One region of the Streptomyces sp. NPDC002490 genome, then DNA from elsewhere that is predicted to be linked to it. Evidence: riboswitches for the same ligand, from Rfam matches in the RefSeq annotation. Region 1 holds a riboswitch; each other region holds the start of a gene.
The links. A riboswitch is a leader RNA that binds a small molecule or an ion and turns the genes downstream of it on or off. The one in region 1 is predicted to bind cobalamin.
Positions count from the first base shown of each region.

Region 2: it holds a riboswitch for cobalamin, as region 1 does, so the genes downstream of both, ABT092_RS20325 (GHMP family kinase ATP-binding protein) here and metE (5-methyltetrahydropteroyltriglutamate--homocysteine S-methyltransferase) in region 1, are expected to answer to the same signal.
Region 3: it holds a riboswitch for cobalamin, as region 1 does, so the genes downstream of both, ABT092_RS26300 (ribonucleoside-diphosphate reductase subunit alpha) here and metE (5-methyltetrahydropteroyltriglutamate--homocysteine S-methyltransferase) in region 1, are expected to answer to the same signal.

Region 1 is NZ_JBEOWM010000005.1:148,913-152,179, forward strand. It holds gene metE (5-methyltetrahydropteroyltriglutamate--homocysteine S-methyltransferase) at 1-1,513, opposite strand, end outside; cobalamin riboswitch at 1,695-1,892, opposite strand; gene ABT092_RS05155 (FadR/GntR family transcriptional regulator) at 1,997-2,686, opposite strand; gene leuA (2-isopropylmalate synthase) at 2,871-3,267, shown strand, end outside.
Region 2 is NZ_JBEOWM010000031.1:45,234-48,500, reverse strand. It holds gene ABT092_RS20330 (TetR/AcrR family transcriptional regulator) at 1-565, opposite strand, end outside; cobalamin riboswitch at 937-1,146, shown strand; gene ABT092_RS20325 (GHMP family kinase ATP-binding protein) at 1,365-2,246, shown strand; gene ABT092_RS20320 (cysteine synthase family protein) at 2,243-3,265, shown strand; gene ABT092_RS20315 (ATP-grasp domain-containing protein) at 3,262-3,267, shown strand, end outside.
Region 3 is NZ_JBEOWM010000054.1:15,813-19,079, reverse strand. It holds gene ABT092_RS26300 (ribonucleoside-diphosphate reductase subunit alpha) at 1-1,710, opposite strand, end outside; cobalamin riboswitch at 1,849-1,972, opposite strand; gene ABT092_RS26295 (GntR family transcriptional regulator) at 2,502-3,257, opposite strand.

The DNA.
Region 1 (3,267 bases):
TGTCGTTGCGCTCGGGCTCGCCGTGCACCAGGACGTCGATCCCGGTCTTCTCCTGGAAGGAGACGACCTCCTGGATCTCCGCCTTGATCCGCTCCTCGTAGCCGGCCGTGTCGATGCGACCGGCGCGCAGGTCGGCGCGGGCGGTGCGCAGTTCGGTGGTCTGGGGGAAGGAGCCGATGGTGGTGGTGGGCAGCAGCGGCAGCCCGAGGCGGGCGCGCTGGGCCGCGGCGCGTTCGGCGTACGGCTGGGAGCGGCGGGCGTCGGCGTCGGTGACGGCCTCGGCGCGGGCGCGCACCGCGGGGTCGCGGGTGATGGGCGAGGCGGCGCGGGAGGCGAGGGCGGCCCGGTTGGCCGAGAGTTCGCCCTCGATGGCGGCGGTGCCCCGGCCCAGTCCCCGGGCGAGGGTGACGATCTCGGCGGTCTTCTGCCGGGCGAAGGCCAGCCAGCGCAGGATCTGTGGGTCGATGTCGCGTTCGACGGAGGTGTCGAGCGGCACGTGCAGCAGGGAGCAGGAGGCGGCGACGTCGACCCGGTCGGCGAGACCCAGCAGGGTGCCGAGGGTGGCGAGGGACTTCTCCAGGTCGTTGATCCAGATGTTGCGGCCGTTGACGACTCCGGCCACCAGGCGCTTGCCGGGGAGTCCGCCGACCGCTGCCAGGGCGTCCAGGTTGGCGGACGCGGCCTCGGTGAAGTCCAGGGCCAGGCCGTCCACGGGCGCCTTGGCCAGCACGGGCAGCGCTTCGCCGAGCCGGTCGAAGTACGAGGCCACCAGCAGCTTCGGGCGGTCGGTGAGGGCGCCGAGGGCGCGGTAGGCGCGGGCGGCGGCGTCGAGTTGGGCCGGGGTGCGGTCCTGGACCAGGGCGGGCTCGTCCACCTGCACCCACTGCGCGCCGGCGGCCCGCAGGTCGGCGAGGACCTCGGCGTACACCGGCAGGAGACGGTCCAGCAGGGTCAACGGGTCGAAGTCGCCGGCCACGTCGGGGGCCGGCTTGGCGAGGAGCAGGTAGGTGATCGGGCCGACCAGGACCGGCCGGGCCGTCAGGCCCAGGGCGAGGGCCTCCTTCAACTCGGCGACCTGCTGGGCCGGGTTCGCCGTGAAGACCGTGTCGGGTCCGAGTTCGGGGACCAGGTAGTGGTAGTTGGTGTCGAACCACTTGGTCATCTCCAGCGGCGCCACGTCCTGGGTGCCGCGGGCCATCGCGAAGTAGCCGCCGAGCGGATCGGCGTCGACGGCGGCGCGGTGCCGCTCGGGGATCGCACCCACCATGACGGTGGTGTCGAGGACGTGGTCGTAGTACGAGAAGTCCCCGGTGGGGACCTCGTCGATGCCGGCGGCGGCCAGGGCGCGCCAGTGGGCGGCGCGCAGTTCGGCGGCGGTGGCACGGAGGGAGTCGGCGGTGACCCGACCCTTCCAGTGCCCTTCGATCGCCTTCTTCAGTTCCCGGTGCCGGCCCTGGCGGGGGTAGCCGTACACGGTGGCCCGTGCTGCCGCGGCTGCGGACGTCGCTGTCACGGAGATCTCCTTCGCGAGATGGATCCCTGGGGTCCCGGGGACGGGACGAGAACGCGAAGGAACGACGGACCGGACGGCGACGACCCGTGTGCAAGAGCACGGCCGTTCCGTCTGGTGTGTGCGCCGACCCGCCCTCGAGGTCACCGGGATGTCCACGCGCGGAACGGTCCGCGCGCGGGCGGTCGGCAGGTCTTCGGACTCGCGGGCGCGCCCGCCGGAACCTTCCGGCGGACCCCTACTGGCCGTCGCTTCCCAGGTCCGGTACCTCGGACCCAGTGCGTATGACGGCGGTCGTTCCCACTCACCGCTGCGGGGCAGTCCCGGATTCCCACCGGGTTCCCTCTTGCGACACCCCGCCTGGCGGGCGGGGCGAACCGACTGCTGCGGGTCAGCCTACGGGGCGCGACCACGGGGCGAACCGACCGGCCGGCATCCCGCGAGGTGATGCGGACCACACTCCGCGGGAGCGGGGCGCACGGCGGATCAGAGCGAGCGCAACAGCTCCAACGTCCGTTCGAGTTCGTCGCGCAGTGCCTGCCCGGCCGCCTCGGCGTCCCCCTGCACGACGGCCTCCACCAGTGCGGCGTGCCCCTCCTCGCCGTGGTTCGGGTCGTCGAAGCGCAGGTTGAACAGTTCCACCAGGTCCAGCAACCGCTGTTGCAGTACGGGTATGAACTCGGTGAACAGGCCGGTGAGCACCGGGTTGTGCGCCGCGGCGACCACTGCCCGGTGCAGGGCGATGTCCGCCACGACGAACTCGGCGTTGCCCGCGTGCGCCGCCTCGCGGCGCTTGGCCAGGACGTCGAGTAGGGCCACGACGTCCTGGTCGGTCCGGCGTCGCGCGGCCAACTGCGCCGCTTCGACCTCGATGAGCATCCGGACCTCGTAGACGTCGGTGATGGCCGCCTGCCGGAGCTGGGCGGACCAGTTCTCCCTGGGTTCGGTGGCGATCACGAAGACGCCCGCCCCTTGACGCGCCTGCACCAGCCCGGCGCCGGCCAGGGCCCGCAGCGCCTCCCGGACCGTCGAGCGCCCCACCCCCAGCGACTTGGCCAGGGTGCTCTCACCGGGCAGCTTCGTCCCCACGCCCCATTCGCCGTCGGTGATCTGCTCGCGCAGATGGTCCGTGGCCTGCTCGACCAAGGGTGACGGCCGCAAAGCACCTAGTGACATGTGAAATTCACCTTCCCGCACCCCTTGAGTTGTCTGAGGAGCTGAGTTGTCGTTACTGTACCCGCATGCTGCAGCACGGGCTCCTCCTCGGTTGCCGCTGCGGGGTCTGAAGCGACCGGCACCCCGCAGCGGGTGCCGGGCTGCGCCGGTCGTGTGGTGACCGACCGAAAGAAGCTCCCGCATCATGGAATCCCCCTTCTCCGGCACGACGTTCCCCACCCTGCGCATCCCCTCCGGCGACCTTCCGGCGGACGCTCCGCGCTGGAACCCCCAGCGCCCGAGCGCCATGCCCCACCAGCGCTACCTGCCCGTGCAGGAACGGGTCGCCCTCCCCCTGACGGACCGCACCTGGCCGTCCCGGAACCTCGAACGGGCCCCCCTGTGGGTGCCGGTCGACCTGCGCGACGGCAACCAGGCGCTCGCCGAGCCCATGGACACCGCGCGCAAGCGCCGGTTCTTCGACCTCCTGGTCACCATGGGCTTCAAGGAGATCGAGGTCGGCTACCCGTCCGCCAGTCAGACCGACTTCGACTTCGTGCGGCACCTGGCGGAGAGCGGTGCGGTCCCCGACGACGTGACGA
Region 2 (3,267 bases), on a different contig from region 1:
CGAGCCGGTCGATCTCCTCGGCCTCGTGGTGCAGCAGTGCGTGGGTGGCCCCGTACCAGGCGCCGTAGATCAGGATCGCGGCCATGGCGGGGTCCGGGGCGTCCGCGGGCGGGTCCGGGCGCTCGGTGATGAGCCGCCGGAAGGCTTCGACGTGCGCGTTCTCGGGGCTGGCCTGGACCGTCGCCTTGGCGTTGATGGGGGTGTGGCCGTAGAGCACGTCGTGCAGTTCGGCGTGCTCCAGATAGGCGTGGACCGCGTCGCTGAGCCAGGCGTCCACGCGTCCGACCCAGTCGTCGGCGGGCAGCTGCCGCACCACGGCGTCCTGCCGCTCGACCAGCCGGTCGATGAAGCGGGCCTGGAGGGCGAGCATGAGATCGCGCTTCGAGCCGAAGTGCAGGTAGAAGGTGCCGATCGCGACGCCCGCGCGGTCCGTGATCTCGTCGATCCGCGCGGCGTCGATGCCGCGTTCGGCGAAGACCCGCTCGGCGGCGTCGAGGAGGTCGGCACGCCGCTCCTCAGCGGGTTTGGTACGCGGGCGGCCCGGTGCTGATCGGCGCTGACTCATTCCAGGAAGTCTACGCGTCCGGGGGCGGTGGTGCCGCCCCCGAGGGGCCCGGCAGACGGCCGGTCGACGGGGCCGGCGCGCACGTCAGCACGGGCGCAGGCCCCGTCGACTGAGGTTCATTCACGAACGTCACGGCCGTTCTCCGCGCGCCGCGCGCCGGGACCGTCCCGCCTTCCCCTTGGCATCGGCGGCAGGTGGGTGGCGGGGGAACGTTTCACGACAACTTCCTTCGCCGCCGGCAGTGAGGGGCCCGTTCGAAGATCGCCCACGGGGGCCTGCCTGCGGACGCGCGGCGTTCGAAACCCCTCCTCGACGATCACAACAGGCCAACCCGCACCACCGCCCCCTGTCGTCGTTCGGAGTGCGCGTCCTACGCTGCCACCGCAGTCGGTTCGTGCCGCCTCAGGCGTCACGTCGCAAGAGGGAACCCGGTGCGAGTCCGGGACTGTCCCGCAGCGGTGAGTGGGAACGAAGGCCGTCATCGGCACTGGCGCCACCAGCGCCGGGAAGCGACGGCCGGTAGGTGAGCCCCCGGGCTCGTGCCCACGAGTCCGAAGACCTGCCGCTGCGCGCGTGCGGAACGGTGCGCGCTGTTCACGGCGGCTCCGGGGACTGGGCCCGCGGTGCGGGCGTCCGTCGCTCATCGACGGCACGCGCCCTCCCCCACCCCCGTCCGCACGACCGTACGACCCGATGGCCCCTGCATGACCAAGGAGGAACGGTCCGTGACGAGTGGTCAGAGCGATCCGTCCGCCCGGGACGCCGTCCGGACGGCCCGGCCCCGGGAGGCACACCGCTGATGCCCTCCGGCGACGAGCGGGCCGCCCGGACCTTCGCGGGCGTCTGCCACGGCACACTCGGCGAGTTGTACCAGGGCCCCTTGCGTCCGGCCGCCCAGCCGGACATCGCCCTCGTCTCGTTCCCGGTGGGCCGCCACTCCTGGGTGTACTTCTCCCCGGGGCGCACGCCCCCGGGGCCGTCTCCGCTGGGCGCCAAGGCGACGGCCGCCGTCGACCTCTTCCTCGACCACCACGGCCTGACCCTGCCGCCGGGTCGCTGGACCACGCACTCCGAACTGCCCGTGGGCGTCGGCATGGCGAGTTCCACGGCGGACGTCGTCGCCACCCTGCGCTGTCTGTTCCGGATCTTCTCCCTGCCCTACGACCCCGCCCTCGTCACCCGGGTGCTGTCCCGGATCGAGCGGGCCGACAGCGTCTTCCTCGACGAGTTCGCGCTGTACCTCAGCGCCCGGCACCGGGTGGTCCGACAACTCGGCACCGACATCGGCTTCCACACCGCCTACGCGGTGGAGCCCGGCGGGGTGGACACCGCGGCCGTCACCCCTGCGCTGTTGGACCAGTACCGGCGGCGGGCACGGGAGTACGAGCGCTGCCTGACCGACCTGCTCAAGGGATTCGCCGCCGGCGACCCGGCGGCCGTGGCCCGCGCCGCGACCACCAGCGCCGTGCTCTCCCAGGAGGTCCTACCGAAACGGACCTTCGAAGCCGCCCTGGCCCACCGCGAGGAGTTCGGGGCCGACGGAGTCTTCGTCGCCCACACCGGGTCCCTGGTCGGATTCCTGTTCACCCGCCCGATCGGCTTCTCGGCCCGGGACGAACTCTCCGCCTTCTTCCACTCGCACGGCCACCAATGCGCCTTCGCCCAAGGAGGATACGGGTGATCCACCCCCATATCGCGGACGCCCTCAAGACCCCCGACCTCGTCCGGCTGTCCCCGGACACGGTCCTGATCCGCTTCGAGTCGATGAAGGTCTACTCGGCGCTGGCCGCCGTACGGCACCTGCTCGACCGGGGCGCCGTACGGCCCGGGCAGACCCTGATCGACAGTTCCAGCGGCATCTACGCCTACGCACTCGCCCTCGCCTGCCACCGCCACGGCCTGCGCTGCCACATCGTGGCCTCCACCACCGTCGACGAGACCACCCGGGCCCAACTGGAGGTCCTCGGGGCGAGCGTCGAACAGGTCGCCCCCTCGACGAGCCTCAAGCTGGACCAGGAGTTACGGGTCCGCCGGGTGCGGGAGATCCTCGCCGAACGACCGGACGTCCACTGGATGCGCCAGTACCACGACGACATCCACTACCTGGGCTACCAGGAGGTTGCCGACCAGCTGGTCAAAGCGCTGCCCGAGGCGGCACTGACCGTCGTCGGCGGGGTGGGTTCCGGGGCGTCCACCGGCGGGCTGGTGGAGCGGCTGCGGCAGCGCGACCCGTCCGTGCGGCTCGTGGGCGTCCAGCCCTTCGGCAGCGTCACCTTCGGCAGTCAGGACCACCACGACCCCGAGGCCATCATCGCCGGGATCGGTTCCTCCATCCCCTTCGACAACGTTCGCCACCACCTCTACGACGCCGTCCACTGGATGGACTTCACCCACGCCATGGCCGGCACGGTCGCCCTCCTGCGCGAACACGCGGTGTTCGCCGGGCTGTCCACCGGCGCGGCCTACCTCACCGCCACCCACGAGGCCCGCCGCCATCCCGACCGGGTCCACCTGGTGGTCGGCGCCGACACCGGGCACCGGTACGTCAGCCGGGTCCACGCCCGACACGCCGAGGCCCTCGACCCGGCCGGGCTCGCGCCGGTCGAGGTGGACTCTCCGCAACAGATGTCCATGCCCTGGTCGACGATGGCGTGGGACCGCACGCCCGACCCGGACGAACGGAAGGAGGACACCGCGTGACG
Region 3 (3,267 bases), on a different contig from region 1:
CTCGTAGGCGGTCAGCATGATCCGCTCGGCGAGCCGGGTCGACAGGGCGTGGGCCTCGGCGGAGTCGAAGGGCAGCCGCAGCCGGAAGAACACGTCCTGGAGGCCCATGGCCCCCAGACCCACCGGCCGCCAGCGGGAGTTGGAGCGGCCGGCCTGCTCGGTCGGGTAGAAGTTGATGTCCACGACCCGGTCGAGGAAGGTCACCGCGGTGCGCACGGTGGCGTCCAGCCGCTCCCAGTCGATGGCCTGGTCGGCCGGGGTGCCCGGGGCGCCCACGACGAACGCGCCCAGGTTGACCGAGCCGAGGTTGCACACCGCGGTCTCGCCGTCGTCCGTGACCTCCAGGATCTCCGTGCAGAGGTTGGAGGAGTGGACGGTGTGGCCGGGCTCCGCGGTCTGGTTGGCGGTGCGGTTGGAGGCGTCCTTGAACGTCATCCAGCCGTTGCCGGTCTGGGCGAGGGTGCGCATCATGCGGCCGTACAGGTCCCGCGCCGGCATGGTCTTGCGGGCCAGCCCCGCGGCCTCCGCCGCGCGGTAGGCGGTGTCGAACGCGTCACCCCACAGGTCGACCAGCTCGGGCACGTCGGAGGGGGAGAACAACGACCACTGGCCGTCCTCGGCGACCCGCCGCATGAACTCGTCGGGCACCCAGTGCGCCAGGTTGAGGTTGTGGGTGCGCCGGGCGTCCTCGCCGGTGTTGTCCCGCAGCTCCAGGAACTCCTCGATGTCGGAGTGCCAGGTCTCCAGGTAGACCGCCGCCGCGCCCTTGCGCCGTCCGCCCTGGTTGACCGCGGCCACCGAGGCGTCCAGGGTCTTGAGGAAGGGCACGATGCCGTTGGAGTGGCCGTTGGTGCCGCGGATCAGCGAACCGCGCGAACGGACGCGGGAGTACGACAGGCCGATGCCGCCGGCGTGCTTCGACAGCCGGGCCACCTGGTGGTAGCGGTCGTAGAGGGAGTCCAGCTCGTCCTTGGGGGAGTCCAGCAGGTAGCAGGAGGACATCTGCGGGTGCCGGGTGCCGGAGTTGAACAGCGTCGGCGAGGAGGGCAGGTAGTCGAGGCGGCTCATCAGGCCGTAGAGCGCCGCGACCTCGTCCACCGCGCGGCTGCTGTCGTCCTCGGCGAGCCCGCAGCCCACGCGCAGCAGGAAGTGCTGGGGGGTCTCGACCACCTTGCGGGTGTGCGGGTGGCGCAGCAGGTAGCGGCTGTGCAGGGTGCGCAGTCCGAAGTAGCCGAAGCGGTCGTCGGCGTCCGGGTCGACCAGGGCGTCCAGGCGCTCGGCGTGCCGGGCGACGAAGTCCGCGGTCCGGTCGGCGATGAGCCCCTCGCGGTGGCCGGTGGCGACCGACTCGGTGAAGGTGCGCACCCCCTGCGAGGCGGCTTCGGCGGCGATGGAGAGGGTGAGCAGCCGGGCGGCGAGCCGGGAGTAGGCGGGGTCCTCGGAGATGAGTCCGGCGGCGGCCTCGGTGGCGAGTTCGCGCAGTTCGGCCTCGTCGGCGCGGGCGGACCGGCCGCGCAGCGCGGCGGCGGCGACCCGGCCGGGGTCGGCGTCGGTGAGGTCGGCGGTGAGGTCGGTCAGGGTCCGCAGCAGCGCGGTCCCGGGGCCGTCGGTCTGCTCGGCCCGGTTCCCCGGGGCGCCTTGGTCTGCGGACCGCTCGTTCGCAGGAGCCCGATCGACGGTTGACGCCGGATCGGCTGGCGCGATCGTCACGTGAAGCTCTCCCTCGCTCGGCACGGGCCTGACGGGGAAGCGGGCGCGGGCACGCGGACGTGCCCGCCGAAGGCGGTCCGCCGCGTCCACCGGCCCAGTCCACGAGGCCCGGACGTCTCATCTCCACCCGGACCGGTCGGAACGGGTGCGCCACCAGCAGGTCATCGGACTGCTGGGTGTGCGAAAGCACACCGAATACACCGTTGCGGGACAGTTCCGGATTCGCACCGGATTCCCCTGGGGTGGCGGCGAGCACGAGCATACATCTTGTGTCGGGTCCCGATGCTGAGCCCACATCTTGTGTCTGTGTGGCGCACGGCACGTAGGTGGCGAGGGCCCTCGGGGCGGTGCGGCACGGCTCGAACACGGCCCCGGGGCGCGGCCGTCGGGGCCGCTCGCGGGGCGTGGCGGGGGCGGGGAGGGGCGCTCGCCGGGTGCGCGGTGTCCGGCGGTGGCGGGTGCGCCGCGGTGCGCCGTGGCGCCGCCTCGCGGGTCCGCCCGTCTGCCGGTCGGATTCCCGTGGTGGTCACGCTGGGTGAGTGGTCGGGGGCGGTCTGAAAGTGGCGACAGAGGTCCAGACAACATCCCCGCAACCGGGGTTCGTGGTCGGCCCTACGCCATTCGACGGGCCGTCGTCCAGCCTGTGGTGCGAGGTTCCTGGGACAGGAGGGGGAGGGGTGTCGGGTGCCCGAAGAGGCCCGTCCGTCCCGTTCCTCCGGTGCTCCGGAGCGGACGCGCCGGTGCCCCGGCGGGGCCGGAAACGGCCCGCCGGGGCACCGGGGTGCGCGGGGTCAGTCCTGGGGGCGCTTGAGGCGGGCCACGAACTTGTAGCGGTCGCCGCGGTAGACCGAGCGCACCCACTCCACGGGGCGTCCCTCGCCGTCCACGGAGTGGCGGGAGAGCATCAGCATCGGCAGGCCCACGTCCGTGCTGAGCAGGCCGGCTTCGCGCGGGGTGGCGAGCGAGGTCTCGATGGTCTCCTCGGCCTCGGCCAGGTGGATGCCGTAGACCTCGGCCAACGCCGTGTACAGGGAGGTGTACTTGACCAGGGACCGGCGCAGCGCGGGGAAGCGCTTGGCGGACAGGTGCGTGGTCTCGATGGCCATCGGCTCGCCGCTGGCCAGCCGGAGCCGCTCGATCCTCAGCACCCGTCCGCCGGCCGTGATGTCGAGCAGCTCCGCGAGCCGGTCGTCGGCGGTGACGTACCCGACGTCGAGCAGCTGGGAGGTGGGCTCCAGCCCCTGGGCCCGCATGTCCTCGGTGTAGGAGGTGAGCTGGAGCGCCTGCGCCACCTTGGGCTTGGCGACGAAGGTCCCCTTGCCCTGGATGCGCTCCAGTCGACCCTCGACCACCAGTTCCTGGAGCGCCTGGCGTACCGTGGTGCGCGAGGTGTCGAACTCTGCGGCGAGTGTCCGCTCCGGTGGGACCGGGCTACCCGGTGCCAGCGTGTCGGTCATGTCGAGCAGGTGTTTCTTCAGCCGGTAGTACTTCGGCACGCGTGCGGTGCGGCCCGTGGTTGCCGTTTCCGTCGCCGCGGACGTACCCATCCGGGTAACC